2 regions of the Stenotrophomonas sp. X genome follow, and region 2 is predicted to be linked to the other one. Evidence: riboswitches for the same ligand, from Rfam matches in the RefSeq annotation. Region 2 holds a riboswitch; the other holds the start of a gene.

Region 1 (15,126 bases), 670 kb from region 2:
GCCCAGCGGGATCATCGTGCGGTCCATCGCCAGGTCCTTGTCGGCCAGCGAACGCAGGTAGCGCAGTAGCTCGTGCTCGCTGTGGTGGGTATTGAACACGGGATGGGTCAGGAACGCGGACTGGCGCAGCAGGCCGGCCGGCAGCGCGTCGGCGGTGCTGGCGTCCAGCGCATCGACGTCGGCCTGCGCGCCGAACACGGCGGCCAGCGCGACCACGTCGGCGCGGGTGGCGGTCTCGTCCAGGCTGATGCCGACCGAGTCGCTGTCGATCGCCCGCAGGTTGTAACCGGCGGCGCGTGCCTTGGCGTGGATCTCATCGGCATGCACGCCGGTGATGTGCAGGGTGTCGAAGAAGTCGCCACCGACCTGCACGCCGGCGTTGCGCAGTGCCGCAGCCAGGATCGAGGCCAGGCGGTGGGTGCGCCGGGCGATGCGGGTCAGGCCTTCCGGACCATGGTAGACCGCATACATCGAGGCCATCACCGCCAGCAGCACCTGTGCGGTACAGATGTTCGACGTCGCCTTCTCGCGGCGGATGTGCTGCTCGCGGGTCTGCAGGGTCAGGCGGTAGGCCGGGTTGCCCTGGGCATCGATGGAGACACCGATCAGGCGGCCCGGCATCGAGCGCTTGTAGGCGTCACGGCAGGCCATGAACGCGGCGTGCGGGCCGCCGAAGCCGAACGGCACGCCGAAACGCTGGCTGTTGCCGACCACGATGTCCGCGCCCCATTCGCCCGGGGCGGCCAGCAGGGTCAGTGCCAGCAGGTCGGTGGCCACGGCCACCAGGCCGCCGCGCGCGTGCACGGCATCAACCAGCGCCTTGTAGTCGCCGACCTGGCCGAAGGTGTCCGGGTACTGCAGCAGCAGGCCGAAGGCTTCCGCTTCCAGTGCTTCGGCGGGGGTGCCGACGCGCAGCACAATGCCCATCGGTTCTGCGCGGGTACGCAGCAGTTCCAGGGTCTGCGGGTGCACGGCGTCGTGCACGAAGAAGGTGTCCGACTTCGACTTGGCCGAACGCTTGGCCAGGGTCATCGCTTCGGCGGCGGCGGTGGCTTCGTCCAGCAGCGAGGCGTTGGCGATCTCCATGCCGGTGAGGTCGGCGCACAGGGTCTGGAAGTTGATCAGCGCTTCCATGCGGCCCTGCGAGATCTCGGCCTGGTACGGGGTGTAGGCGGTGTACCAGGCCGGGTTTTCCAGGATGTTGCGCAGGATCACGTTCGGGGTGTGGGTACCGTAGTAGCCCTGGCCGATGAAGCTGCGCAGCACGGTGTTCTTGTCGGCGATCGCGCGGATCTTCGCCAGTGCCTGCACTTCGGTCATCGACTCCGGCAGCGCCAGCGGCGCCGGCGACTTGATCTTGGCCGGCACGATGGCATCGGTCATCGCATCCAGCGACGCGTGGCCGACGACGTCGAGCATCTGCGCGATCTCGGCATCGTTGGGGCCGATGTGACGCTCGACGAACGCATTGTGGTGCTCGAGCTCACGCAGGGAAGGGGTGTTCTGGGACATGGCGAAGGATCCGTCAGGAAAGGGCACACGCACGGGCACAAGCCGCCGGTCGGCGGTCTGCGGGGCGCCCCTCTGTCCTTTTGCCTGAGAGTTTGGAAGCGCGGAAAACCGCAGCTTCGTGCCCCTTCGGCGCCGGATCGAACCGGTCTCTCCAGAGTTCTGTTACGGGTGGTATCGGGCCTGAGCGATTACGGGCGTTGCGCCTTCGGCAGCGGTGTTCCGCTTCTCCCACCGTGTTGCCGGCGGATTATAGCCCGTTGCGGGCCCGCGGGCCGCCTCCCGGCACGGCCCCGCGGCTGAATGGCCGATGGCCCGGACGTGCGTTTTGTGCATCGCTGCATGGCATCGGGCGCAATCCCCACCTATGATGGCCGGATACCCGACTTCATCTGGCGCCGTCCCTGCAGAAGGGGACCGGCGCCCGCCGTGCGTGCCACGCATGGCCCTGCCGGACGCCTTTCTCATGACCGCCGTTGTTGCTCCCTCCACCCGCCGCATGGCCCTGCTGCTTGCCGGCCTGGCCATGTTCGGCCCGTTCTCGATCGACACCATCTTCCCGGCCTTCCCGCAGCTGGCCCGGCGCCTGGCGGTGGACGAGGTGGCGGTGCAGCAGACCATCAGCGTCTACCTGCTGTTCTACGGCCTGATGAGCCTGGCGCACGGTCCGCTGTCCGACGCCTGGGGCCGCAAGCGGGTGATCCTCGGTGGCCTGGTGGTGTTCGTCGGCGCCTCGGTGGGCTGCGCGCTGTCCACCGACCTGACCACGCTGCTGGCGTTCCGTGCGCTGCAGGGCCTGTCGGCGGGTGTCGGCATGATCGTCGGCCGCGCGGTGATCCGCGACCTGTACCACGGCCACGATGCCCAGCGGCTGATGAGCCAGGTGTCGATGCTGTTCGGCATCGCCCCGGCCATCGCGCCGATCATCGGTGGCTGGATCCTGCTCAGTGGCGCGGGGTGGCCGCTGATCTTCTGGTTCCTGGTGGTGTTCGGGCTGGTCCTGCTGGCGGCCACTGCACGCTACCTGCCCGAGACCCATCCCGTCGAAGCGCGCGTGCCGTTGTCGCCGCGCGCGTTGATGCGCGATTACGTGCGCATCGGTTTCAACCCTCGCTTCCTGCGCCTGGCACTGGCCGGCAGCATCGGCTTTGGTGGAATCTTCCTGTACATCTCCTCGGCGCCGGTGTTCGTGATGCAGCACCTGCACCTGGGCGAGGGCGGTTTCGCCTGGTTGTTCATCCCGACCATCGGCGGCATGACCACCGGCTCATTCCTGTCCGGGCGCATGGCCGGGCACACCACGCCCACCCGCCAGGTCTCCATTGGTTTCGGCCTGTGCGCATTGTCAGTGCTGTTGAACGTTGGCTACGTGGTGCTGTCGCCACAGTTCGTGCTGCCATGGGCGGTACTGCCGATCTTCCTGGGTGGCATGGGCATGGCGCTGATCTTCCCGATCCTGGCGCTGGCGGTGCTGGACATGTACCCGCATCAGCGCGGCCTGGCCTCGTCGCTGCAGGCCTTCGTGCAGCTGATGATCAGCACCGTGGTGGCCGGCGTGGTGTCACCACTGCTGAGCGGCAGCCCGCTGCACCTGGCACTGGGCCAGGCGGCGTTCTTCGGCGCCGGTTTCGTGTTCTGGTACTGGGAACACCAGCGCGAGCGCGCGGCGCGGGCAGCCTGCACGGGTCACTGAGCAGCGCGCAGGGGTAGGGTGGGCCGCGATGCCCGAAACACTTGCGGCAGGGAACGGCCGGACTAGGCTGGGCATTCCAGCCAGCCGGTGCGTGGGTGCACGACAGCCAGCCGACCCAATGTCGTTGCATGAGGTTTCGCCATGGCTGCGCAGCAGACCTACCGCCTGTTCGAGGTGGCGCTGAAGGAGCGCCGCGTTCTTTCCCCTTCCCTGGACCGCATGGTGTTCACCGGCGCCGACGTGGCGCGGATGAAGACCGAAGGCCCGGACCAGCGCATCAAGGTGTTCTTCCCCTTGCCCGGGCAGGACCTGCCACAGGTGCCCAGCGGCGAGGACTGGTACCCCCGCTACCGGGCGCTGCCGGACGATCAGCGCCCGCCGATGCGCACCTATACCATCCGCCAGCTGCGTGCAGAGCTGGGCGAAGTCGATGTTGATTTCGTGCTGCATGGCGAGACCGGGCCGGCCTCGCGCTGGGCCATCCACGCGCGACCGGGCGACCGCGTAGTGCTGCTGGCCCCCGATGCCGACTGTGCCGACAGCAGCGAAGGCTGGGAATGGAGGCCGCCGGCCGGCGTCGGCCAGGTGCTGCTGGTGGCCGATGAAACCGCGCTACCGGCGGTGGCTGGCATTCTTGAGGAACTGGCGGCCATGGTCGACCCACCGCGCACGCTGGCGCTGCTGGAGGTGGCGCAGGCCGGTGATGCGGTGCACCTGAAGGCGCCCTCCAGCGCCGAGCTGGTCTGGCTGCCGCGCGGGCAGGCCGCCTACGGACAGCCGTTGCTGCAGGCGGTCCAGGCGCGGTTGGCAGCGACCTCGAGCGTGGCTGCCGGCGATGCGCTGGAGGAGATCGACGTCGATACGCAGATCCTCTGGGAGCAGGCCGATACCCGTGTGGCCGGTCCGCTGTATGCCTGGGTGGCGGGTGAGGCGGGGGCGGTGATGGCGATCCGCCGCCACCTGGTGCGCGATTGCGGGCTGGACCGCCGCGCGATCACCTTCATGGGCTACTGGCGGCATGGCAAGGTGCTGGACTGACCGGACTGGATCGAGCACGCGTGAAGCAGCGCTGCGGGCGGGGTGCGCTATCCTTGCGCCCCCCTTCGCAGCGGTACCGCACCATGTCCACCAGCTCCAAGACCCGCCGCGACCAGCGCCGTCGCCAGGAAAAGCAGGCCGCCAACAAGGCCGCTGCCCAGGCCTCGCCGGTGGAGCCGCATGCCGAACTGCGCGACGCGCAGCGCACCCTGCTGGCCGGTGTCGTGCGCCGCGACGGCGAATGGGTGCTGGGTATGGACGGCCGCATCGCCGGCCACAGTGACTCCGCCGCACAGGTACTGGCGCTGATCATGCAGGCAGGTGAACTGCACGAGCGCAACGGCACGCCGGTGCGCCTGATGTACTCCGATGCGCTGCGCGACGCCGCGCATGCCGAAGCGAAAGAGAAGGGCCAGACCTTCGAGGAATTCAAGGCGGAACTGGCCGCGGCGATGGCGGCGAAGAAGGACAGCTGATCGCGCCGAATCTGTAGAGCCGAGCCGTGCTCGGCTTGCCGTGCGCAGCACGGTGGAAACGCAGCCGAGCATGGCTCGGCTCTACAACACGGAGAAGGGGCGGATCCTTGCGGATCCGCCCCTTTTCTCATTTCGCCGCCGGGGCCGCGTTGGCCTGCCAGCCACACATCTGGCCTTCATTCTGCTGCTTCAGCCACTCGTTGACCGGAGTGAAGTACTCGATCATCGGGCCGGCATCGAGCTTGTCGGTGCCGGTCAGCTCCTTCAGCGTGGCCTGCCACGGCTGGCTGGCACCCTTGCTCAGCATCGCCCAGTATTTCTGGCCGGCTTCCTTGTTGCCGTAGAAGGTGCACTCGTGCAGCGGGCCCTTGTAGCCGGCCGCATCGCACAGGCCCTTGTAGAACTGGAACTGCAGGATGCGGGCCAGGAAGTAGCGGGTGTACGGGGTGTTGCCCGGCACGTGGTACTTCGCGCCCGGATCGAAGAATTCCTCGCCACGGGTGCTGGCCGGGGCCACGCCCTGGTACTTGGCCTTCAGGTCCCACCACGCTTTGTTGTAGTTGTCGGCGGTGATCGAACCATCGAACACGCCCCAGCGCCAGCGGTCGATCATCAGCCCGAACGGCAGGAACGACACGCCCGACAGCGCCATGCGCATCTGGTTGTTGATGACCGCTTCGCGGCTCTCGGTCGGTGCATCGACCAAGCCGATCGAGCTGAGGTACTTGGGCGTCATCGCCAGCACGATGGTGTCGCCGATCGCCTCATGGAAGCCATCGTTGGCACCGCCCTGGAACAGCGGCGGCAGCGGGTTGTAGGCCAGGTCATAATAGATATGGCCCAGCTCGTGGTAGATGGTGGTGAAGTTCTCTTCGTTCGGCTTGATGCACATCTTGGTGCGCACATCGCCTTCCATGTTCATGTCCCAGGCGCTGGCGTGGCAGACCACATCGCGGTCGTCGGGCTTGATGAACTGGGTGCGTTCCCAGTACGACTGCGGCAGCGACGGCATGCCCAGCGACACATAGAAGTCCTGTGCGCGTTCGGTCATCTGCTTGGCGGTACGCAGTTCGGCTTCGCGCTGCGCCTTGTACTGGGCCGCCACGTTGGCGTCCTTGCCGGCCTTGGCCAGCGCCGCGCTCAGGTTGGTCTGGTACTGCTTTTCCAGTGCAGCGGTGATGTCCAGGCTGCCGGCACCCGGGTACGGTTCCAGCTGGTCCCACAGGTTCGACCAGTCCTGCTGCCACATGTTGCCCAGCAGGTGCGCGGCAATCAGGCCGTTGCCCACTTCGGCCTTGTCCTTGCCGTAGGTCTTGTCCAGCTTGCCGCGTGCGTAGCAGTGCAGCTGCTCGTACATCGGCTTGACCTGTTCCCAGAGGCGGTCGGTTTCCGGGCCGATCTGTTCGGGCGGCATGTCATAGCCGCTGCGCCACATCTGGCCGGCATCGGCAAAGCCCATGCCCTTGGCGCCTTCGTTCACCAGGCCGACGAACTTCTGGTAGTCGCCGCGCATGCTCTTGGTGGTGCTGTGCCAGCCCTGCCAGGCGTCGAGCTGCTTGTCATAGTCGCGGCTGCGCGCCAGCACCTGTTCCAGCTCGCCCAGCTGGCGGCAGGAGTTCGGATCATTGGCATCGGTGCAGTACTTGCCGGCACCGTAGCTGCCTTCCATGCGCGTGGCGATCTGGGTCAGCTCGGCCAGCTTGGCCGGGTCGCGCGGTGCAGGCATCGAGGACATCAGCTTCAGCAGGTGGATCGCGCGCTTGCTGTCCTCGCTCATCGGCTTGCCGTCGAACTTGGCGGCCTGTTCGATCCAGCTGTTGAGCTGGGTCAGCGAACGCTCGTTGGCCTTGGCCGCAATGCGTTCCGAATCACCGTTGATGTAGGTGGAGGACAGCCACTGCGCCGAGGTCATCTCCGGGTAAGCGGCCTTGAATTCGGCATTGATGCGGGCCACGAACTGGTCGGCGGTTTCACCGGCCGGAGCGCTGCTGCTGGCGGTATCGGTGCCTGGGGCAGCTTCCTTCTTGCAGGCGGCCAGGGCCAGCGTGGCGGCGGCGATTGCCGAGGCCAGCAGGAGATGACGGTGTTTCACGGGCGGTCCTTGGGTGGTGAACGACGGCCGAAGGCTAGTGGGCCGTCGCTGCCACCGCAAGTGGCGGAAGTCGGCAGGGCTGCGCCCTGCACCCGCAGAGGCTTTCAAGCAAGGGCAAAGGCCGAAGCAGCAGCAACAGCGGGCGATCCGTGGTTTGGCGGGGCGGTGTCGGAGTGCGGGGACGCCGCAAGTACGTCCGTGTAGGCTTGGCAGCCGCTTGCTCGTGTGCGCTTTCCTGCGCACACGGCAAGACCGGGGTTGGGCGTCCTGCCCAACCCGCCCGAGGCATGCCTCGGGCCCATGCGGCTGACACCCCGCACTCCGACACCGCCCCACCTCTGACAGATTCCGTGTGCTGTCGGTAGGTGTCGACCTTGGTCGACACATCTGTCAGATATCGAATGGGTCATCCACGCATGGCGTGGATCTACTGTGTCGACCAAGGTCGACACCCACCAGGGCAATGCGTCGTTCCGACAGATCGCGAAAATCTGTCGAAGGCGGGGTGGGTCCGGTTGCGGGGGCGTGAGCCGCATGAATGCGGCGACCGAGCTTACATGGACGTACTTGCTGCGTCCCCCGCAACCGGACCCACCCCGCCAATCCACGGAATGCCAGCTTTTGCTGTTGCTGTCGCTGTCGCTGTCGCTGTCGAGGCTACCGGCCAGCGGCCGGCACTACCGCAGGTGCAGGGCTGCAAGCCCTGCCAAACACCCCTCAACCTTCGCAGTTGGCGAACACGTCGCGATCGCGCTCGTACAGCGCCGTCTTAACCTGCATCAGGCCCAGCACCGACGGGAACAGGTTGTCGTGGTCGGTATAGGCCGCCGAACGCTTGCGCACGCACTGCAGGTCCAACCCACGGCTGCTGGCGAAGCCCGGCGAGAACCACATCGTCATCGGTACGCGGGTCTGCTCGGCCGGTGCGATCGCATACGGCACGCCATGCAGGAACAGGCCCTTCTCGCCCAGCGATTCACCATGGTCGGACAGGTAGATCATCGCCGTGTCGTAATCCTGCATGCCCTGCAGGGTAGCAATGGTCTTGCTCAGGAAATGATCGGTGTACAACACCGCGTTGTCATAGCTGTTGGTGATCTCGTCGCGCGAGCAGCGGCCGATGTCACGGGTGTCGCAGGTCGGGGTGAAGCGGCGGAACGCGGGCGGATAGCGCTCGAAATAGGCCGGGCCGTGGTTGCCCAGCTGGTGCAGCACCACGACCCGGTCGCCGGGCTTGGCCCGCACCTGGGTGGCCAGGTCCTGCAGCAGGATCTCGTCCATGCAGCGGCCATCGGCGCACAGGCCGGGTGTGGTGGCGTCGGACAATGACTGGAAGTCCAGGCCCTCGCACACGCCCTTGCAGCCGGACTGGTTGTCACGCCACAGCGGCGCGATGCCGGCGCGGTTGAGTACGTGCAGCAGCGACTGGTGCGCACGGATCTTCTTCTCGTCGTAGTCGTGGCGGCCCCACGGCGAGAACAGGCACGGCAGCGAGACCTCCGTGCTGGTGCCGCAGGAATGCATGTCCGGGAAATTGATCACGCTGGCCTGCGCCAGTTCCGGGGTGGTGTTGCGGCCACCGTTGAGGCCCCAGTTCTGCGCACGCACGGTCTCGCCCATGACGATCACCAGCAGGCGCGGCTTGCTGGCCGGCGCTCGCGGAGTGGCCTTGGCGTCGGTGCCGATCGGCAGCTTCGGTGCGCGCTGCACCGGGTTGTCGCCACGCAGCGCACGCGGCATGCCCAGCAGCACGTTGGCCGGAGTGGCGAGGTAACGCACTTCGCGCTGGTTGCGCATCAGTGCCGAGACGTCCTGGAACGAGATCAACGCGCCGCCGACGGCGGTCACCGCGGCCACCAGCAGGAAGCCCAGACGCCACAACAGGCTGCGGCCCCAGCTGCGGCGACGCAGCTGCACGCGCCACAACACCGCCATCGGCAACACGGCCAGCAACAGGACCGGCCACAGCAGCGACACGGTCATCAACTCGCGGCTTTCCTTGGGGTCCGTCGCCAGCACGTTGCGCAGCATGTCCGCATCCAGGTAGATGTGGTAGCGGCTCATGTAGTGCGCGGCGAATGCGGTCACCAGCAGCAACAGGCTGATCACCACCTTGGCGTTCCAGCGCCAGACCAGGATGCCCAGCAGTACGCCGTGAGCACCCAGCAGCAACAGCAGCAGCGAAAGCGCGTAGCGCAGGCTGCCTGGATGGCTGGCCATCGCGCTGTGCCAGAACAGGCCATTGCCGGCCACCGCGAAGAACAGGCTGGTCAGCGCGATCAGCGCTTCGGTGGACAGCTGCGGCCGCCAGTGGCGCAGACCCGCAAGGGCGGGGAGGCGGGCGGGCCGTTGGACCGATGCGCTCATGCGTTTGCCTCCTGGCGGTTGGCATGGTTCAGTTGACGGTGTGTCAGGACGCGCTTGACGATCAGATAGAGGCCGAGCGAAAGCAGCCAGCAGATCAATGCAGTGGCGACGTCATGCGAAAGGAAATGCGCTCCGCGCAGCTGCTGGCTGATGCCGAACACCAAACCGGCGCCGAGGCCGATCCACAACCCGGCCCAGCGCCACGACGGGCGCCATAGCAGGGCGAAGTAGTACAGGCACAGCCAGGCGTAGCCGGCACTGGCGTGCCCGGCCGGGAAGCAGGCCTGCGCGGCCATGCCAGCGGGGCGTGCGGTGAAAAGCCCGATAAATGGCTGGTGGCCGCCGTAGCGCAGCAAGTCCCAAGGGCATTCCATCGGCACCAGCGACTTCAGCAGGGAGATCACGCCGGTGCCCAGCGCCAGGGCAAGTACGACATAAAGCAGCGCCCACCGCAGGGTGTGATCGCGTCCTTTACGCCAGTGATGGAAGCACAGCAGGAGCACGACCAGCGCCGCCGCAGTGCTCAACCATTTACCGGCCTTGTGCACGACGCTGCGGGTGATCCAGGCGTCCTGTAGCACCCATCGGCTGCCCTCAAGGCGGAACAGGTGATCGGCCACCCACTGGTCGCCGCCGAACCCCATCAGCAGCGCAAACACGGGCAGACCGATTGCGACAGGCAGCCAAAAGTGAGTTACGGCGAATCTTGACGCCAGTGGCGATGTCGCAAGCGGCGCGATCGAATCAAGGGGACGAACGGGCATGCTGAGGGAAGGTGGGTTCGGGAATCCGCAGCCATGCTCGTCACCTGCATGTCGGAGAAGGGTCGGACGCTCGTTCGCGCCGGGTTAATGATTTCCCCGGCACGAGTCAACGTTCAGTCTTCTTCGGCGGTCGAGCCGGCCCGTTCGGCGTGGCATTGCGGGTCCCAGGCCGTACCGGGAAGCAGTTGCCAACGATTCCTGTTGGCCATGCCGATGTCGATCACCTTGGCCGGATCCACGCAGGGACTCATCGCCTCGTCCAGCACCAGCAGCCAGCGCTTGTCCGGCGCTTCGGCGAGCCAGGGGCCGGCATCGTGCCATTGCTCGGCCCAGGGCCGCTTGAAGCCGAACTCGCGTACCGGGCGGTCAGCCTGCAGCAGGTTCTGCTCGCGCCAGGCGACCAGCGCCAGTTCGGCGTCCGGACCGATCCGCGCGCCGACGCGGCGCATCAGCGCCGATGCCGATGCGTAGGGATCCAGTGCCGGGATCAGCACCAGGCCGTAGAGCATCCACAGCATGCCGTGGGTCAGCAGCACCAGTGTCGTGGCGCGGCGCACCCGCAACCAGACGGCCAACGTGGCCAGCGCGATGGCGAAGGTCAGCAGGCCATCACCCAGCACCGGCAGCAGCGTATCGGGCATGGCCCGGCGTTCCAGTTGCGCCAAGGCCCACGGGTGCTCGGTCATCAGCATCACGCCGAGCACGCCGGTGGCCAGCATCAGCACCACGCTGTAGCCGAACAAATAGCGGCGCACGCACAGCCGGCGCAGCAAGCCCGGCAACAACGGCGCAACCGCCAGTGCCATCGCAGGCAGCATCGGCAGCACATAGACCTCGCGCTTGCCCGGGCTGGCACTGAAGAACACCAGCACCAGCAGCGCCCAGCCCAGCAGCAGCCACTGCCGGCGGTCGCCCCGGCGGATGCGGCGCCACCACGGCTTGAACAGCAGCGGCAGCAGCAGGCTGCCCGGCAGCCACAGGGTCAGGATCACCTGCAGGTAGTACCAGGCCGGTTGGCGATGGTGCCAGGCGTTGGCATAGCGGGTACCGGTCTGCTTGAACAACAGCTCATGCGCGTAGGCCTGCAGTTCGGCGCTGGGCGTGTGCAGCAGGGCCCAGCCCAGCGGCGCAAGCCACACCGACACGCCCAGCAGGAAGGCCGGGATCAGCCACAGCAGCGTTGCCGGGTGTGGGCCGTCAACGCTGCGCCCGCGGCGACGCTGGTACAGCCACCAGCCGAACCACGGCAGGACCATCAGCAGCGGCAGGAAACCCACGCCTTTGGTCACCGTGCCGAGGCCAGCGGCGAACCCCGCCAGCCACAAGGCAGCCAGGTTGCGGCGTTCGCACAGGTGGCGCATCAAGCCCCACAGGGCCACCGTGGTCATGCCGACCAGCACCATGTCGATCTGCGCGCGCTTGGCCATCAGGCCAAACTGCAGGGTGCAGAACAGCGCCGCCAGGGCGTACAGGGAATGCCGCGGTGACCACAGTCGGCGTGCCAGATCCGACACCAACCACAGGCTGAGCAGGGCGCCCAGCAGCGACGGCAGCAGGAACGACCACTGCCAGCTGCCGACGATCTCGTAGGCCGCCGCCTGCAGCCACATGAAGACGGGTGGCTTCTCCGCATACAGCTCCACGCCCCGGTGCGGCAGCAGCCATTGCCCACTCTCGACCATGGTGCGGGCCGCCAGCACGAAGCGCGGCTCGTCCGGTGGCTGCGGCTGCCGAAGGCCGATCCCCGCTGCCAGCGCAGCAACGATCAACAGCCACAACAGGGGCAGGCGCCAACGGCGGGGCAGGGCTACGGGCACGGCAGGCTCCGGGAGCAAAAACGGCCATTCTGAGGTGGCGGGGGTTGGAAAAGCGTCAGAGGAGGCCGGGACGACCGCATTCCGACATGGGCAGCGCTACCATGGTACGAACTTCCGTGGATGTTTCGTGCATGCGTCTGTTGGTGATCGAGGACAACCGCCAGCTGGTGGCCAACCTGTTCGACTACTTCGAGTCGCGCGGGCACGTGCTCGACGTGGCCCCGGACGGCATCACCGGCCTGCACCTGGCCGGCAGCCATCCCTACGACGCGGTGATCCTGGACTGGATGCTGCCGCGCATGGAGGGGCCGGAGGTGCTGCGTCGCCTGCGCGCCGAGCAGGCTTCGGAGGTGCCGGTGATCATGCTGACCGCGCGCGACGAACTGCCGGACAAGATCACCGGCTTCCGCGCGGGTGCCGACGATTACCTGACCAAGCCGTTCGCCCTGCCCGAGCTGGAAGTTCGGCTGGAGGCGCTGCTGCTGCGTGCGCAGGGCCGGAACCCGCGCAAGCGCCTGCAGGTGGGCGACCTGGTGCTTGACCTGGCGACCCTCGAAGCCCAGCGGGGTGGTCAGGTGCTCCACCTCTACCCGGCCTGCCGCAAGCTGCTGGAGGTGCTGATGCGCGCCAGCCCCGGTGCGGTCACCCGCCAACAGCTGGAGTTCGCCCTGTGGGGCGACGAGCCACCGGATGGTGACCTGCTGCGCTCGCATGTCTATGAGCTGCGCCGCAGCGTCGATGGTCCGTTTGCCGACAAGCTGATCCACACCCTGCCGCGGGTTGGTTACCGCCTTGCGGTGACCGCGGCCGCCGATGCAGGCAAGGATGATGATGAAGGCGCGTAGGCCGGGCCCGCTGTACCGGCGCGTGGTGTGGTGGTTGCTGGGCTACCTGGCCCTGCTGTCGATCGCTGTGTTCAGCGTCGGCAACTACGTGCACGAACACGCCGAACATGCCGCCTGGCGCGCGCTGCTCAATTCCGAACTGGACAGCATCGTCGAGCACGTCGAGCATGAACCGCACTATCGCTGGCAGGATTCGGACACGCTCAGCCTGTACCGCTTCGATGCAGTCAACCTGCCTGACAGCCTGCGTACGCTGCATCCGGGCCTTCACGACGGCGTGATGATCAAAGGCCGGGAGACGGCGGTGATGGTGCGCGAGACCCGGTCGATGGGACGGGTCGCGCTGGCGCTGGACATCTCCGATTTCCATGACCTGGAGCAGTTCGCCACGCGCTGGGTGATGCTGGCCGGGGTGATCATGATCTTCGTCACCGTGCTGATGGCATCCTTCGGCATGGAACGCATGGTGCGCCCGTTGAGCCTGCTGGCCCAGCACATCGGCGCATTGCGGCCGGGCGTTCAGGGCCAGCGCATCGAGGTCGACCCGCGCGGCAGTTCCGAGCTGCACACCATCGCCGATGCGCTGAACGACTACCTGGACCGCAACGAGCAGTTCGTCGAGCGTGAGCGGGTCTTCATCAGTACCGCCAGCCACGAACTGCGCACGCCGATCGCAGTGATGACCGGTGCAGCCGAGCTGGCGCTGGAGCAACCGGGCCTGCCCGAACGTGCCCGCCAACAGATGCAGCGGGTGCTGCGCACGGCACAGAGCGTGGAGCAGCTGATCGAGCTGCTGCTGGTGCTGGCGCGTGATCCCGCGCGCCTGGCCGCGCGTGCCGAGCGCATCGCACTGGACCAGCTGCTGCCGGAGATCGTCGACGACCATCGCTACCTGCTCGGCGACAAGGACCTGAGCATCGGCATCCAGGCTGCGCCGGTGGATATCGTCGCGCCGCTGGCGGTGGTGCAGGCGGCGATCGGCAACCTGCTGCGCAATGCCATCGAAAACAGCGGCCGCGGCCATATCGAGCTGCAGCTGAGTTCGTCGGCGGTACTGACCCTGCAGGACCCCGGGCACGGGATGAGCCCGGAGGAGATCGCGGCGATCCACGCGCGCATGGCCCGCGGCGAGCGTGCCGATCGAGGCAGTGGCATCGGCCTGGACCTGATCGCGCGGCTGTGCGAGCACCTGGGCTGGACGCTGCAGTTGCAGCCCCGCCAACCGCGCGGGACGCGTGTCACCCTGGACTTCGGCGCTTCGCGCCCCGCTTGATCGGACGGCCGACCTGCTCCGCGCTGCGGCATGACCCGACGTGAAGACAATGTTAATCTCGACCTGCGCCGCTTCATGCGGCGCTTTTTTTTCCCGCTCCTTCGATCGACAGAGGATCCCATGCCGACCGAACCCGCTACTGCCCTGATCAGCAACGATATCGTTGGACTGGGCCTGATTGCCGCCACCCTGGCCCTGATCTTCTGGGCCGCCAGTGGTCCGACCCCGCTGTTGAAGAAGATCTTCGCCTGGGTGCCGGCACTGCTGCTGTGCTACTTCATCCCCGCCATCTACAACACCGCCGGTGTCATCGATGGCCACAACACCTCGCTGTACAACCCGGTCGCGCGTGACGTGCTGCTGCCGGCCGCGCTGGTCCTGCTGACGCTGTCGATCGACCTCAAGGGCGTCATCAAGCTGGGGCCGAAGCTGTTGCTTGTGTTCTGTGCCGGTACCGCTGGCATCATGCTCGGTGCGATCGTCTCCTTCCAGCTGATGAAGCTGATCCATCCGGAAACGGTGGCCGGTGATACCTGGGCCGGCATGGCCGCGCTGGCCGGCAGCTGGATCGGTGGTGGCGCCAACATGGTCGCCATGCGTGAGGTGTTCGGCACCGACGCCACCACCTTCGGCCAGTTCGCCGTGGTCGACGTGGCCTGCGCCAGCCTGTGGATGGCGATCCTGCTGTTCCTGGCCAACCGCGCGCAGCAGATCGACACCCGCAACGGGGCCGATACGCGCGCCATCGACGAGATGAAGGCACGCATCAGCGCCTACGAGGCACAGAACGCGCGCATTCCCAGCATGACCGACCTGATGGTGATCGTCGGCGTGGCACTGGGTGGCGTCGGCCTGGCCCACGCCATCGCCGCACCGCTGTCGGGCTGGTTCAAGGCCAACGTCAGCTGGGCCAGCCAGTTCAGCCTGGACAGCCAGTTCGTGTGGGTGATCCTGCTGTCCACGGCGATGGGCCTGGGCCTGAGCTTCACCCGCGCGCGCCGGCTGGAAGCCGCAGGCGCATCGCGGTTGGGCACGGTGTTCCTGTACTTCCTGATCGCCTGCATCGGCATGCAGATGAACCTGCTGTCGCTGCTGGATCGGCCGTGGCTGTTCCTGCTCGGCGCGATCTGGATGGCTACGCATGTGCTGGTGCTGTGGGTGGTGGCCAAGCTGCTGCGCGCGCCGTTGTTCTTTTTCGCGATCGGTTCGCAGGGCAACATCGGGGCGGCCGCCTCGGCTCCCGTGGTGGCCG
Region 2 (15,126 bases):
CCAGCGCATGGCGCTGGCGGCGCGGTTGCTGCACGAAGCCGGGCAGGGTGATCCCGCGCACTGGCAGGCACACGCATCAGACACCGTGCGTGGCTGGGCCTGCTACCTGATTGGCGGCGATGCCGGCGCGGCGCTGCCGGCCAAGCTGCGGGCGATGCGTCCGCTGGCTGACGACCCGCACTTCGGCGTGCGCGAATGGGCATGGCTGGCGCTGCGCAGCGACATCGTTGCCGCACCGTTGCAGGCGCTTGAGTACCTGCAGGTGTGGACGCAGGAAGCATCGCCTTACCTGCGCCGCTTCGCCTGCGAAGCGCTGCGCCCACGAGGCGTGTGGTCCACGCATATCGCGCTGTTCAAGCAGCATCCAGAACTCGCGTTGCCGATGCTGGAAGCAATGGCCAACGACCCGGAGCGCTACGTGCAGGACTCGGTCGGGAACTGGCTCAACGATGCCGGCAAGACTCAACCGCAGTGGCTGCGTGAGCTGTGCGCGCGGTGGCAACAGCAGCACCCGGGCGATGCCAACGCCTACATCCGCAAACGCGCCATGCGCTCGTTGCGGTAGTACCGGCTGCAGGCCGGCAATCTCATCAACCTCAAGGAAGGCCTTCCATGTCCTACACCCTCATCGAGCTCTACACCGCTCTGCCCGCCTTGTAGCAGCGCCTCCGGAGGCGCATGGCACATGCGCCTGTCACCCGGACGCGGTAAACAGGACATTGCCCATGTCCATCCGCAGGGAAGTTGATCATGCAGAGCACGCTCCAGGTAACGCTGTACGGCCCACAGGGCGATACGCCGGCACTGCAGCTGCCGCAGATGGAAGGGCCCTCGGTGGCCATCCCGGAAGCGGTACTGCGCCGGCTGGTGTCCGATCTCTACACCACCCGTTCCCTGCTCAATCCCGAGCAGCTGGACGAGGCCCGGCAGGAGCTGGACCGCGTGCTGGAGCGCTGGGCCGACATCCACGAAGGCCTGCTGCTGGACGTGGAAGTGCATGGCAGATGAGCGACCTTGCACGGCGGCCACCGCGTGGGCTGCGCGGTCAGGCGCATCACTGAACCGCGCGCCCAGTTGCGGATGAAACATTTTGCACTGCGCAAAAGCTGTGCTATCAATAGATCCCATGAACGCAGCCGCCACCCGCTTTTACTGGTATTACTTTCCGAAGCCACTGGCGGAGGAAGGACTGCGCTCACCCTGAAGAAAGCTTCAGACGCATTCCCGAAAGCCGCCAGCGAACCTGGCGGCTTTTTTCATGCCGCCACGCTGGGGACCCCCAACGTTCCGGAGATCTCCTGCAATGCCCCCGCACACCGACGACCTGCGTATCCGCACCATCGAACCGCTGACACCGCCCGCCCAGCTGCTGGCGATGCTGCCCTGTGACGATGAGGCTTCCGACACCGTCAGCGCCTCGCGCGCGGCCCTGCACCAGATCCTGCACGGCCGTGACGACCGCCTGGCGGTGGTGGTGGGCCCGTGCTCGATCCATGACCCCAACGCCGCCATCGAGTACGCCCAGCGCCTGAAGCCGCTGCGCGACGCGCTGGCTGGCGAGCTGGAAATCGTCATGCGCGTGTACTTCGAGAAGCCGCGCACCACGGTGGGCTGGAAGGGCCTGATCAACGACCCGGACCTGGACGGCAGCTTCAGGATCGACAAGGGCCTGCGCATCGCCCGTGGCCTCCTGCGCGACATCAACAAGCTCGGCCTGCCGGCCGGTGTTGAATTCCTCGATGTGATCTCGCCGCAGTACATCGCCGACCTGGTGGCATGGGGCGCGATCGGCGCACGCACCACCGAAAGCCAGGTGCATCGCGAGCTGGCTTCGGGGCTGTCGTGCCCCGTCGGCTTCAAGAACGGCACCGATGGCAACGTGAAGATCGCCGCCGACGCGGTGGGTGCGGCATCCAACCCGCATCATTTCCTGTCGGTCACCAAGCAGGGTGGCACTGCCATCGTGTCGACCACCGGCAACCCGGATTGCCATGTGATCCTGCGCGGTGGCAAGCAACCGAACTACGACGCTGGCAGCGTGGCTGAGGCCTGCCAGGTGCTGGCCAAGGCCAAGCTGCCGGCGCGCCTGATGATCGATGCCAGCCATGCCAACAGCCTGAAGAACCCCGAGAACCAGCCGAAGGTGATCGACGACATCGCCGCTCAGATGGAAGACGGCGAACAGCGCATCGTGGGCGTGATGATCGAGAGCCATCTGGTCGGGGGCCGCCAGGAACTGGTGGAAGGCCAGCCGCTGGTCTACGGGCAGAGCATCACCGATGGCTGCATCGACTGGGACACCACCGTGACCGTGCTGGAGCGACTGGCTGCGGCCGTGCGTGCCCGTCGTGAAGTGAAGGTGTCCGAAGCGGCGTGAATGAAGCCGCCTGATGGCGGCACGTGTGTGGATGGCGGCCAGCGCCTGCGGGGGTGCGGCCGCGATCAGGGCCGGCCGGAGTTGGAGACCGGCCCATCTGCACCGGCGATGCGCCTGGCGCTGCGCATGAGCGACAGCGCCAGGTACATCGCCGGGGTGGTGCAGTCGATCCGCGCCCAGCATGGAACCCCAGGCGAACGCGAACCTCAATGCACTTCGTCGTGGTACACGAACTTCGGCATTTCCCAGCGGTAGTGGATCGCCAGCAGGCGCAGCGCGAAGCCGCCGCCGAGGCAGCACAGGATCGCGGTGGCGTCGGCCACGCCCCAGTGCAGCAGCAACAGATACGCCGCGCCGGTCAGCAGCGCGATGATCGCGTACAGCTCCTTCTGGAAGATCAGCGGCACCTCGTTGCAGAGGATGTCGCGCAGCACGCCGCCGAACGCCCCGGTCAGCATGCCGGCGATCAGCACGATCGGCATCGCATGGCCGGCTTCGCGCGCGATCGAGCAGCCGATCAGGGTGAAGGCGATCAGGCCCAGTCCGTCGAGTACCAGGAAGGTGCGGCGGAAGTGGTGCATCCAGCGTGCAACCCAAGTGGCGATCAGCGCCGCGCATACGGTGAACCCCAGGTACTCGGGATGCTTCACCCAGCCCAGCGGATAGTGGCCGAGCAGGATGTCGCGCAGTGATCCACCACCGAGGGCAGTGACACAGGCGATCATGACCACACCGAACAGGTCCATGCGGCGACGGCCGGCAGACAGTGCACCGGTCATGGCTTCGGCGGAAATGGCAATCAGGTAGATGATGGACAGCAGCATGGAACAGGCTCCGGGCGCGGTGGGGCCGGCCATGCGCGACTACCGCCACTGCCTGCGCAATGACGGGATGACGATGACCGGTGCCGCTCCCGCTGTCCTTTTGCCTGAGAGTTCAGCGGCGTTGGCCGCGTGCCCCTTCGGCGGATCGTCCCGGGCATGCCCGGTGACCTCTCTCCAGCTCGGCGAGTCGAATGCATGGTTGGTGGGATTCCAGCCCACCGGCCTGAGCGATCATGGGAGCCTGCGCCTTCGGCGGGCGCCAGCGCGGCGCCTCTCTCCTGCATTCGGGCGCCAGTATATCCGCTGCAGTGCAGCACGGCATAATCCAGGCATGGCCCCTTCCGCCCGCCCGTGGTTTCTGTACCTGCTCGAATGCCGCGATGGCAGCTATTACGCCGGCATCAGCACCGACGTGGACGCGCGTTTCGCCGCCCACCAGGCCGGCAAGGGCGCGCGCTACACCCGGGCCCGGCCACCGCTGCGCGTGCTGGCCGTGCGCGAATACCCGGACCGGGCCGCCGCCTCACGCGCCGAGTGGCAACTCAAGCAGCAGCCCCGCGAACGCAAGCTGGCCTGGCTGCAGGCGTTGGATCCTGCGCTTCTGTAGAGCCGAGCCCACGCTCGGCTGTTGTTGCTGCTGCCTGATGGTGAAGCCGAGCATGGGCTCGGCTCTACAGTAGATCCACGCCGTGCGTGGATGGGCTACCCGGCCCATGCGATGATCGCCCCGCGCCCAGAGCTGGAGACCCGGATGTCGACGATCGCCCTGCTGTTCGCTCTTTCCGCCGCAACGAGCCCTGCCGCCGACCCGGCCACCCTCGCGGCCATCGAAGCCACCTGCCATGACTACGTCGATGGCCAGCTGGAGGCGGACCCACAGCGCGTCGCCCGTTCCCTGCACCCGGACCTGGCCAAGCGCGCTGTGCTCGGCGATACACCCGACGAACGGCTGGGCCTGCGCCGGATGTCGAAGGAAGAACTGGTCTCGTTGACGAAGCAGGGCGCGTTGAAGACCCCGAAGGATCAATGGGATCGTCGCTGCACGGTGCTGGACGTGACCGGCAACGCGGCCTCGGTGCGGCTGGAGACCCCGTGGTTCGTCGACTACTTCCACATGGGGTGCTTCGACCAGCGCTGGGTCATCGTCAACGCGTTGTGGTACCCGAAACCGAAGGCGCAGTGAGCGATGCGTGCCGCCGGCAAAGCATGGATCTCCGTCGTCGTCCTGGTTGCCGGCATCGCGCTGCTGCCTGGCCTGCTGTACCTGCTCGGGCTGGCATTGGCAGGCGGTCGGCCGAAGCCAGTCGACCGTGCGCCCAGTGGTGTGGCTGCGTGCAGTAGCGAGCCACGGGCGGGGTATCAGCCGATGAACCCCTGGCGCTTCACCGCCCAGTTCTTCGACAACGACGCGATGAAGAAGGTGCCTGAAGTGGAGCGGGAGGCCTTCTGGATTGCCCGGCGCCACCTGTGGCGGCAACCGCAGCGCGGCATGCTGCGCTGGCAGCTCAGCAGTACCGCATTGACGATCTGGATCACCCGGCATTGGAGTACTGCGCAGATTGCCGACACCGCGAGGAAGGAGGACTTCTGCCGGACCTGGTCGAAACGGCGGGTGTCCGGTGGCGCGATGAACCAGTAGATCCACGCCATGCGTGGAGAGTGTTGACGAGGTCAGAGCCCTTTCCTGCGGAAAGGGATCCGACCCCGTTGCGTGCAGTCCTACCGCCTCGGCCGCCGGTCATCCCGGTCATCACCGAAGATGATGCGCGCACTGCGCTGGTAGCTCCAGTACGCGACCGCCCAGTTCAGCAGCACCACGATGCGGTTGCGGAAGCCGATCAGGAAGAACACGTGCGCGGCCAGCCAGAACCACCACGCCAGCACGCCCGACAGCTGCAGTCGGCCCAGGTGCACGATCGCGGCCATGCGGCCGATGGTGGCCAGGTTGCCGTAGTCGGCGTACTTGAACGGACCGGGCTCGGGCTTGCCGTGCAGCCGTGCGCGGATCACCTCGGCCACGTACTTGCCCATCTGCTTGGCGGCCGGTGCCACACCGGGAACCGGCTTGCCGTCGGCCTGGCTCAATGCGGCCAGGTCGCCGGCCACGAACAGCTCCGGGTGATCGGGCAGGGTCAGGTCCGGTTGCACCGGCACGCGTCCGGCGCGGTCCAGTGGCACGTCCAGCGTGCGCGCCAGCGGTGAAGCGGCCACGCCGGCGGCCCAGACCACGGTGCGCGCCGGTATGAACTGTTCGCCGAGCTTGAAGCCCTGGCTGTCGATGTCGCTCACCGGGGTTCCGGTCAGCACTTCCACGCCCAGTTTTTCAAGTTGGCGGCGCGCCTTCAGCGAAAGCACATCCGGGAACGAGGACAGCACGCGCGGCCCAGCCTCGACCAGCCGCACCCTGGCGCTGGCCGGGTCGATGTGGCGGAATTCGTTGCGCAGCGTGTGGCGCGCGATCTCGGCCAGGGTGCCGGCCAGTTCGACGCCGGTGGGACCACCACCGACGATGGCGAAACTCAGCCACGCCGCCTTCTTCGCCGGGTCCGGTTCGGCCTCGGCGCGTTCGAACGCCAGCAGCAGCTTGCGGCGCAGCGCGATGGCATCGTCCAGCGTCTTCAGGCCGGGCGCATCATCGGCCCACTGATCGTTGCCGAAGTAGGCGTGGGTGGCGCCGGTGGCCAGCAGCAGGCTGTCGTAGTCCAGCGTGCTGCCATCGGCCATGCGGATCTGCCGCGCCTGCTTGTCGATGGCCACCACTTCGCCGAGGCGGACTTCCACATTGCGCTGGTGGCCGAGGATGTGGCGCAGCGGTGCGGCGATATCCGGCGCGGACAGGCCGGCGGTGGCCACCTGGTACAACAGCGGCTGGAACAGGTGATGGTTGCGGCGATCGACCAGGGTGATGCGTATGCGCTCGCGGGCCAGGGCACGGGTGGCCCAGAGACCGGCAAAACCGCCGCCGACAACGACCAGGTGGGGAACGCGTTCGCGACTCATCGACTCACTCCAGTGGGGGCATCGGGGGAAGCGCCTGGCATCTTCGCACGGCGGCCACCTGTCACGTCAGCGCCGGCCCGGATCGGCGATACTCGGGTTCAGGCAACGGCCCGTGAGGAGCCCATGAGCGAACCGGAAAAGCGCATCGCCCTGTTGATCGACGCCGACAATGCGCCGGCCTCGAAGATCGACGAGGTCCTGGCGGAAGTCGCCCGCTACGGCGTGGCCAACGTGCGCCGTGCCTACGGCAACTGGAAGAGCCCGCGACTGAAGGGGTGGGAAGCGGTGCTGCATGAGTATGCGATCCGCCCGATCCAGCAGTTCGCCTACAGCAAGGGCAAGAACGCTTCGGACATGGCGATGGTGATCGATGCCATGGACCTGCTGTACGCGCGCAACCTTGATGGCTTCGCCATCGTCTCCAGCGATGCGGACTTCACCCCGATGGTGATGCGCCTGCTGACCGATGGCGTGAAGGTATATGGCTTCGGCGAGAAGAAGACGCCCGAGCCATTCGTCAATGCGTGCTCGAAGTTCACCTACCTGGAGGCACTGGGCCAGACCCATGCCAGCGTGCCGGATGCCGAACAGGCGTCCAGCGAGCAGGCCTCGAACGAGCCGGTGGCCAACGACGATGCGCGTCCGCGCAAGAGCGGTGCGGAAATGCGCAGTGACACCCGGCTGGTGAAGATGCTGCGCCGTGCGGTGTCCGCGGCCGAGGGTGAGGATGGCTGGTCGCACCTCGGCCCGGTCGGCAGCCAGATCGGCAACCAGGCTTCGTTCGATCCGCGCAACTATGGCTACGGCAAGCTCAGCGACCTGCTGGCGGCGATCGGCCTGTTCGAACTGAAGAAGGATGGCAAGTCGTCCTACGTGCGCGCGCTGCCAAAAAAGAACCGGTAGTGCCGGCCGCTGGCCGGCAGCGCGCAGGCGCCCGATCCCGCATCCGGCACGCACACACCCGTAACGATCAGGCGTATCGTTGCCGCTCGCATTGCCAGCAAAGGAAACCCGCATGTTGAAGATCTGGGGCCGCCGCAATTCCAGCAACGTCCGCAAGGTGCTGTGGTGTGCCGAGGAAATCGGCCTGCCGTACGAATCCATCGAGGTCGGCGGCAGCCACGGCGGCACGCAGACGCCGGAGTACCAGGCGATGAATCCCAACGGCCTGGTGCCGGTGATCGAAGACCACGGCCTGCCGCTGTGGGAATCGAACGCCATCGTGCGCTATCTGAGCGCGCGCTATGCGCTGGGCACGCTATACGCCGCAGACCCGATGGAGCGCGCCCAGGCCGAGAAGTGGATGGACTGGAGCACTTCGCGGATGGCGCCGCTGTACAGCGACCTGGTCTGGGGCATCATGCGCACCGCGCCGGCCGACCGCGACGAAGCGCGGATCAATGCCGCCATCGTGCGCGCCGGTGACTACCTGGCGATGGCCGACGCCACCCTGGCCAGGCAGCCGTGGCTGTCGGGCGAGAAGTTCGCGATGGGCGACATCCCGCTGGGCTCGCTGGTCTATGCCTGGTTCGAACTGCCGATCCAGCGACCGGAGCTTCCGCACCTGGCGGATTGGTATGCGCGCCTGCGCGAGCGGCCGGCCTACCAGCGCGGCGTGATGTCGCCGCTGACGTAAGCACTGCCCGGTACTGAAACGCAGCCGAGCATGGCTCGGCTCTACGGTAGTGCCGAGCCATGCTCGGCAGTGCTCTACGGGATCAATACAGGTCCGTTGGATCCACATCCAGCGACCAGCGCACCTTGCGTGCTTCCGGCAGCGCATAGAGCTGCGGCACCAGCTGCGCGAGCACGCCATGCAAGGGTGGCCGCTGCGGCGCCGACAGCAGCAGCTGTGTGCGCTGGTAGCCCGCGCGCCGCGGCATCGGCGCCGGCATCGGGCCGTACGCCTCCACCACGTTCTGCTCGCCCAGCAGCTGCCGCGCTGCCAGCAGGAACGCATTGGCGTGCTCGACCTGCTGCGCTTCGGCGCGCATCAGCGCCAGGTGCGCGAACGGGGGGAACCCTGCGGCTTGCCGCTGGTTCAACTCGGCCTGCGCGAACGGGTGGTAGCCACCGCTCACCAGGGTTTCCAGCAGCGGGTGACCCGGGTGATGGGTCTGCAGCCAGACCTCGCCGGGGTCACGTGCGCGCCCGGCGCGACCGGCCACCTGGATCAGCTGTTGCGCGAGTTTCTCACTGGCGCGGAAGTCAGCGGAGAACAGGCCTTCGTCGATGCCCACCACCACCACCAGGGTCAGCTTCGGCAGGTCATGGCCCTTGGCCAGGATCTGCGTGCCGACCAGGATGCCGGGCTGGTCGCCCAGTTTCGCCAGCTGCTGTTCCAGCGCATCGCGGCGTGAGGTGGTGCCACGGTCGATGCGCACCACCGGGAAATCGGCGAAGGCGGCGGTGAGGTGTTCTTCCAGGCGTTCGGTGCCGATGCCCTGCGGCTGCAGCGCTAGGCTGCCGCAGGCCGGGCATGCCAACGGCGCCGGTTGGCGCGCGCCACAGTGGTGGCACTGCAGGCGTCGGCCGCCGCCATGCACGGTCATCGGCGCATCGCAGCGCTGGCACGGCGCGGTCCAGCCGCAGTCGTGGCACAGCAGCACCGGTGCGTAGCCGCGGCGGTTCTTGAACACGAGCACCTGCTGGCCACGCTGCAGGTGTTCGCCGATGCCGGCCAGCACATCGGCCGAGAGGCCATCGTGCAGCGGCCGCTTGCGTACATCGAGGATGCGCACGCGCGGTGGCCGTGCATCGCCGGCGCGCTGCTTCAGGCGCAGGTGCGTGTAGCGCCCTGCGTAGGCGTTGTGCAGCGTTTCCAGCGAAGGGGTGGCGCTGCCGAGCAGTACCGGAATGCCCAGTGCCTTGGCCCGGACCAGGGCGAAATCGCGCGCGTGGTAACGGATGCCGTCCTGTTGCTTGTAGCTGCCGTCGTGTTCCTCGTCGACGATCAGCAGGCCAGCCTGCGGCAATGGCGTGAACACCGCCGAGCGGGTGCCGACGATGACCCGTGCTTCGCCACGTGAGGCGGCCGCCCAGACGCGCGCGCGCTCGTTGTCGTTCAACCCCGAATGCAAGGCGTGCACGGCGATGCCGAGGCGGCCGCGGAAACGTGCCAGGGTCTGCGGGGTCAGGCCGATTTCCGGCACCAGCACCAGCGCCTGCCTGCCCTGCGCCAGGCAATGGATGATCGCCTGCAGGTAGACCTCGGTCTTGCCGCTGCCGGTCACGCCGTCCAGCAGGAACGGCTGGAAGCCGTCGGCAGCGTTGATCGCAGCCACCGCCCCGGCCTGGTCCGGGTTAAGCGTGGGGCCGGGCAGCGGCTGCGCATGCTGCGGTGCCACCGTCATCGCCACGCGCTCGGCCAGCGCGCGCTTGGCCAGGCTGCGTGCAGCGGTGCGCCAGTCGGCCATGCGTTCGCCGAGCACGTCCTCATCCACGATCGCCCCGGCCAGCAGCTCGGCCAGCTGCCGCGGACGGCTGCCGGCGCGCAGCTTTTCGCGCTGGGCGTGGCCTTCGGTGGTCAGCTGCCAACCCCAGTGGTGGGTGTCGGGCAGGGCCTCGCCATGGCGCAGCGGGCCGGGCAGGGCGGTGCTCAGCACCTCGCCCAGTGGCGCATGGGTGTAGCGCGCCAGCCACTGCAGGCTCTGCCAGAGTTCGCCCTGCAGCAGCGGCTGCCGGTCGCACCAGGCCAGCGCCTGGCGCAGTCCCTGGCCGTCGCCGGTCTGGCCGTAGCCGGCCACCACGCCGACCAGCTCGCGGTTGCCGAACGGCACCTTCAGGCGGCAGCCGACCGCGGCCGTGGGGCCATCGCCCTCCGGCGACAGGTAGTCGAACAGGCGGGGCAGGGGGACGGGCAGGGCGACCTGCAGGGTCGGAATGGGCGAAAGCATCGGGCCAGTGTAACGGGCCATGCGCGCGCGAATGGCAGGGGGCAGACGTGCCCGGGCGACGACCGTTGAATCATAAATGTCACCTAAATATCGGTGTCCATTGGAGATTCAGGCTTATCCACATGTTCTGTGGATAACGTTGTGCGTTACCGGTCGACGGCAACGCAGGAGGCCGATGGCGACGAGCTCACGCTTGGGTTGGTCAAAAAATCGCCACACTTAAAAGGCATTCAAAATCAACAGCTTGAGTGTGAAACATTGCTGAAACAGAGTGAGTTCAGCTGCATGCCGCAATTTCCCGCGCGGGGAGCGTGGTGCTGTGCACAACCTGCAGCACGAAGTGCCTGTGGGCGCAAGTCCTACGGGTGCCGATGGGCTGCAGCTATCATGCCGGCAGACCTTTGGAGTGACCGATGACGGCTGTGCCCGCCCCTGTTTCCTCGACCGCGGCCGGCGCGCTGTCGGCGTTCCTGCGTGGCGTCGAACGCCGCGCCCTGGTGGTGGCTGAACTGCAGTGCGGCGATGCCGCCCGTGCCGAGCAGACCCTGGTGGCAGTGATGCGCGCGTTTGCGGCGGTCGCCAGCGACCTGCCGATGGCGCAATGGCCGACCCGCTTCTGGACCCTGCTGGGCCAGCGCCAGGCGCTGCGCGAGCCGGCGGGCGGGCAGTGGGCGCCGTCGTTGGCCGCGTTGGGCGCGATGCCGCCACTTCCACGACTGGCGCTGCTGCTGCGGGTGGGCGGCAGCCTGGACGAGGGCATCGCCATGCGCGTGCTCGACCAGGACGAGGCCGGATACCAGCACCTGCTGGCTGACGCGTGCCCGCGGGATGCCCATGGCCAGCCAGACGCCGCAGCCTGGCGCCAGCTGGCCGAGCAGGTGCAGGCGCGTATCCGTGAACTGCCGGCCACGCGCCTGCAGCAGCTCCAGCAGCCGGCCGCACCCGCCGCCCACAACGAGGCGCCCACGTCCAGCTGGCGCGCCCCTCAGCGCGACGAGCGGGCCACCGCCATCGCCAAGCGCCGTCGGGCGAGTGCCAAGCCGCGCTGGCGCGGTCCGCTGATCCTGCTGGCGACCGTGGCGGTGCTGCTGGCCGCGGCGCTGGGTTGGCGCTACCTGCAGGGACATTCGTTCGGCAGCGATGCACCCTTGCCGGAGGGCGTGGTGGGCGAAGCCGGTCCGGTGACCGTGGAAGCCCTGCCACCGAGCAAGGTCGACGCCACACCGGACGCGGGCCAGGCGCAAGCCAATGATGACGCAGCGATGCTGGCAGACCGCGACTACCCGCTGGTCGCCGATGCCGACCTGTACGCGTGGACTGCCGCGGGCGGCCCGCTGCCGGTGGATGAATCGCAAGCCAAGCCGAGCCGGCCGGAGCCGGCCAGTGCCACGCTGGAAACTGCTGCCGCCGATGAATAAGTCCGTGCTCGCCAGCCTGCTGCTGGCCCTGCCGCTGTCGCTGTCCGCCGCACCGCAGCCGTTGAGCGTGCCGTTGCCGCCACTAGTTCCGGGCAGTTCGCCGGCCACGCCGGCGTCGGCCGCTGCAACAGCACCTGCCGAATTCGCCCAGCTGGATACGCAGCAGCAGAGACAGCGCCGTGCCGACTACGCCGCCTGGCGCGCATTGCCGGAAGCAGAGCGCGAGCGCATCCGTCAGGCGGCTGCGCGCTTCAATTCGCTGCCGGCCGATCAACAGCAGCGCATGCGGCAGCAATTCCAGGCGCAGGATCAGGCGTTCCGCGCCGGATGGCGGCTGGGCCCGCAGCTGGGCCTTGAATTCCCCAAGCTGCACGGACTGTTCGGATTCGTGCCACCGGAGCAACGCGAGACCGCTCTGGCCGTGCTGCGCCAGCTCAACCCGGCGCAGCTGGCCCAGCTGGCCCTGGTCGCGCAGCGCACACCGCCGCAGGAGCGCGACACGGTGCGCAGCGCCTTCCTCGCCGTGCCCGCCGCCGAGCGCGACAGCTGGCTGAAGCGCCAGGCCGGCCAGTAGAAAAGGGGACGGAGGGGATTAAGTCGCATCCGGCACTGACTGGCCTGATACGACTTAATCCCCTCCGTCCCTTTTTTGTGTGGGGCGGCTGAAACCCAGCATTCACGCCATGTCATGGGAATGCAGGCGCCGCCCGCGTAAGATGAGCGCCCGCAACCCGGTGCCTGTGCCCTTCGCGCGCAACCGCAGTTCGCGTCAAGCACCTTATGTCTACTGCAACCTCCACGCCGCGCTTCAGCAAGGAAGTCGGCGCCACCGGTCTGCTCGCCCTGCCGCTCGTGCTGGGCCATGTGTCCACCGGTCTGATCTCCTTCGTCGACAACGTGATTGCCGGCCACCACGCTACGGCGACCCTTGCCGCAGTCACCATCGGTACGGCGCTGTTGTGGCTGCCGATGCTGATTCCGATCGGCACCCTGATCTCGCTCACCGCCTCGGTGTCGCAGCTGCACGGCGCCGGCCGCGAGCGCGAGATCGGCCCGCTGTTCCGCCAGGCACTGTGGCTGGCGCTGGGGCTGGGGCTGATCATGTTCACCTTCCTCACCGTGGTGCCGCCGCTGCTGCCGGCCTTCGGCATCGCGCCGGACATCGTGCCGGGGGCGACCGCGTTCCTGCATGCGGTGCGCTGGGGTGGCCCGGCGCTGACCCTGTACTTCTGCATGCGTTATCTCAGCGAGGGCATGCACTGGACGCTGCCGACCATGCTGCTCGGCTTCGGTGGCCTGCTGGTGCTGGCACCGATGGGCTACGTGCTGGCCAATGGCAAGCTCGGCTTCCCGGAGTTGGGGGCCGAGGGCCTGGGCATCGCTTCGGCGGTGATGATGTGGCTGCAGGCGACCGCATTCGCCCTGTATCTGTGGCGGACCAAGCGCTTCGCCCATCTGCAGCTGTTCTCGCACTTCGAGGGACCGCGCTGGAAGGCGATCTGGGAGCTGCTGCGTACCGGCCTGCCGATCGGCATCACCGTGTTGATGGAAGGTGGCCTGTTCATCGTCACCGCCTTGCTGATCGGCCGCCTGGGCGCCAATGAAGCGGCGGCACACCAGATCGCGATCAACGTCGCGCAGCTGTGCTTCATGATCCCGATGGGCGTGGCCGAGGCCACCACCGTGCGCGTCGGCCATGCGGTCGGCCGTGGTGACGGCTTCGGCGTGCGGCGTGCGGCCTGGGCCGGCTACGCGATCATCATGGGCACGCAGACGTTGTCAGCGGCGGTGCTGCTGTTCGGCCACGATGCCATCGTCGGTGTGTACACCAACGACCTGGCAGTGGCCGGCCTGGCCTCGACCCTGCTGCTGTACGCGGCCACCTTCCAGTTCCCGGACGGCATCCAGGTGCTGTCGGCGGGCGCGCTGCGCGGGCTGAAGGACACCCGCGTGCCGATGTTCATCGCCATGTTCGCGTACTGGGGCCTGGGCATGCCGCTCGGCGCCGGGCTCGGCCTGGGGCTGGGCATGGGCCCGCAGGGCATGTGGATCGGCCTGATCGTCGGCCTGACCGCCGCTGCCATCCTGATGGGCTGGCGCCTGCGCCGCAGCAGCCAGCGCATCGGGCAGTCCGCGCTGTCCTGATCTTCCTGCCCGCCATGCCGACCCATGGCGGGCGATCCCCTGACTTGTGTCCGATGCCGCATCACGCGGCACCGGCTATGCTGGTACCACGGCAAGAAGCCATCCGGAGCGTTCCATGAATCAACCCGTGCCCCCGCTGCCCCCGGCGCGTCGCAACCCCGTCGCCAGTTTTTTCATCGGGCTGTGGGACGTCATGAACTTCACCCGCCGGTTGATCCTCAACCTGGTGTTCTTCGGCCTGCTGTTCCTGCTGCTGGTGATGTTCGTCATCGCCGCCGGCATGGGCGCCGGTGCCAGCAAGTCACTGCAGGACCGCACCACCCTGGTGATCGCGCCGGAGGGCCGCCTGGTCGAGCAGTTCAGTGCCGATCCGGTCAGCCGCGCACTGGCCAAGGCGGTGGGTGACAACGGTGCCGAAGAGATCCAGCTGCGCGATCTGCTGCGGGTGATCGAGTCGGCCAAGGACGACAAGAAGATCGAGCGCGTGGTGCTGGAGCTGGACAAGCTGCAGCCGTCCGGCTTCGCTTCGCTGCGTGAAGTGGCCGCCGCGCTGCAGGATCTGCGTGCCTCCGGCAAGCAGCTGGTGGCCTACAGCGAGAGCATGGGCCAGTCGCAGTACCTGCTGGCCGCGCAGGCCGACGAGGTCTACCTGGACCCGATGGGTTCGGTCGTGCTCGAAGGCCTCGGCCGCTACCGCCAGTACTTCCGCACCGGCCTGCAGGACAAGCTGGGCGTGGACGTGCACCTGTTCAAGGTGGGCGAGTACAAGTCCGCGGCCGAACCGTACGTGCTCGACGCCGCGTCGCCGGCCTCCAAGGAAGCCGACCTGTTCTGGATGAACGATGTGTGGCAGCGCTATCTGGGCGACATCGCCAAGGCGCGCCGCCTGGATCCGGCGCAGCTGGCTGCCGGCATCGACACGCTGCCGGAAGGCATCGCCGCCGCCGGTGGTGACCTGGCCAAGTTCGCCCTGCAGCAGAAGCTGGTGACCGCGCTGAAGACCCGCGAGGAATTCGAGGATCTGATGATCGAGCGCGGCGTGGCCGACGAAGATGCCGACGGTGGTTTCCGCAACGTCGACTTCGGCCGCTATCTGGCCCTGCTCGACGCCCGTCGCAACCCGGTGGACTCGCGTCCGCAGGTGGCCGTGGTGGTGGCTGCCGGCGAGATCAGCGGTGGCGACCTGCCGGCCGGCCGCATCGGCGGCGAGTCGACCTCAGCGCTGTTGCGCGCCGCGCGCGACGACGACAACGTGAAGGCCGTGGTGCTGCGCGTCGATTCGCCGGGCGGTGAGGTGTTCGCCTCCGAGCAGATCCGCCGTGAAGTGGTGGCGCTGCAGGCCGCCGGCAAGCCGGTGGTGGTGTCGATGGGCGACCTGGCTGCCTCCGGTGGCTACTGGATCAGCATGAATGCCGATCGCATCTACGCCGATCCGTCGACCATCACCGGTTCGATCGGCATCTTCG

What was found. A riboswitch is a leader RNA that binds a small molecule or an ion and turns the genes downstream of it on or off. The one in region 2 is predicted to bind glycine.
Region 1: it holds a riboswitch for glycine, as region 2 does, so the genes downstream of both, gcvP (aminomethyl-transferring glycine dehydrogenase) here and ACZ75I_RS17470 (trimeric intracellular cation channel family protein) in region 2, are expected to answer to the same signal.

Annotation. Positions count from the first base shown of each region.
Region 1 covers NZ_CM146756.1:3,116,031-3,131,156, reverse strand. Annotated here, with positions in the region: gene gcvP (aminomethyl-transferring glycine dehydrogenase) at 1-1,512, opposite strand, end outside; glycine riboswitch at 1,575-1,677, opposite strand; gene ACZ75I_RS14560 (multidrug effflux MFS transporter) at 1,976-3,202, shown strand; gene ACZ75I_RS14555 (siderophore-interacting protein) at 3,344-4,240, shown strand; gene ACZ75I_RS14550 (hypothetical protein) at 4,324-4,716, shown strand; gene ACZ75I_RS14545 (M2 family metallopeptidase) at 4,844-6,808, opposite strand; gene ACZ75I_RS14540 (phosphoethanolamine transferase) at 7,526-9,175, opposite strand; gene ACZ75I_RS14535 (phosphatase PAP2 family protein) at 9,172-9,939, opposite strand; gene ACZ75I_RS14530 (ArnT family glycosyltransferase) at 10,053-11,756, opposite strand; gene ACZ75I_RS14525 (response regulator transcription factor) at 11,888-12,601, shown strand; gene ACZ75I_RS14520 (sensor histidine kinase) at 12,588-13,874, shown strand; gene ACZ75I_RS14515 (DUF819 family protein) at 13,995-15,126, shown strand, end outside.
Region 2 covers NZ_CM146756.1:3,790,585-3,805,710, reverse strand. Annotated here, with positions in the region: gene ACZ75I_RS17485 (DNA alkylation repair protein) at 1-565, shown strand, start outside; gene ACZ75I_RS17480 (hypothetical protein) at 751-1,008, shown strand; gene ACZ75I_RS17475 (3-deoxy-7-phosphoheptulonate synthase) at 1,304-2,377, shown strand; gene ACZ75I_RS17470 (trimeric intracellular cation channel family protein) at 2,584-3,201, opposite strand; glycine riboswitch at 3,286-3,389, opposite strand; glycine riboswitch at 3,403-3,492, opposite strand; gene ACZ75I_RS17465 (GIY-YIG nuclease family protein) at 3,533-3,808, shown strand; gene ACZ75I_RS17460 (nuclear transport factor 2 family protein) at 3,953-4,384, shown strand; gene ACZ75I_RS17455 (hypothetical protein) at 4,388-4,840, shown strand; gene ACZ75I_RS17450 (NAD(P)/FAD-dependent oxidoreductase) at 4,921-6,201, opposite strand; gene ACZ75I_RS17445 (NYN domain-containing protein) at 6,325-7,104, shown strand; gene ACZ75I_RS17440 (glutathione S-transferase family protein) at 7,217-7,837, shown strand; gene ACZ75I_RS17435 (primosomal protein N') at 7,920-10,097, opposite strand; gene ACZ75I_RS17430 (hypothetical protein) at 10,511-11,515, shown strand; gene ACZ75I_RS17425 (DUF3106 domain-containing protein) at 11,508-12,089, shown strand; gene ACZ75I_RS17420 (MATE family efflux transporter) at 12,296-13,660, shown strand; gene sppA (signal peptide peptidase SppA) at 13,776-15,126, shown strand, end outside.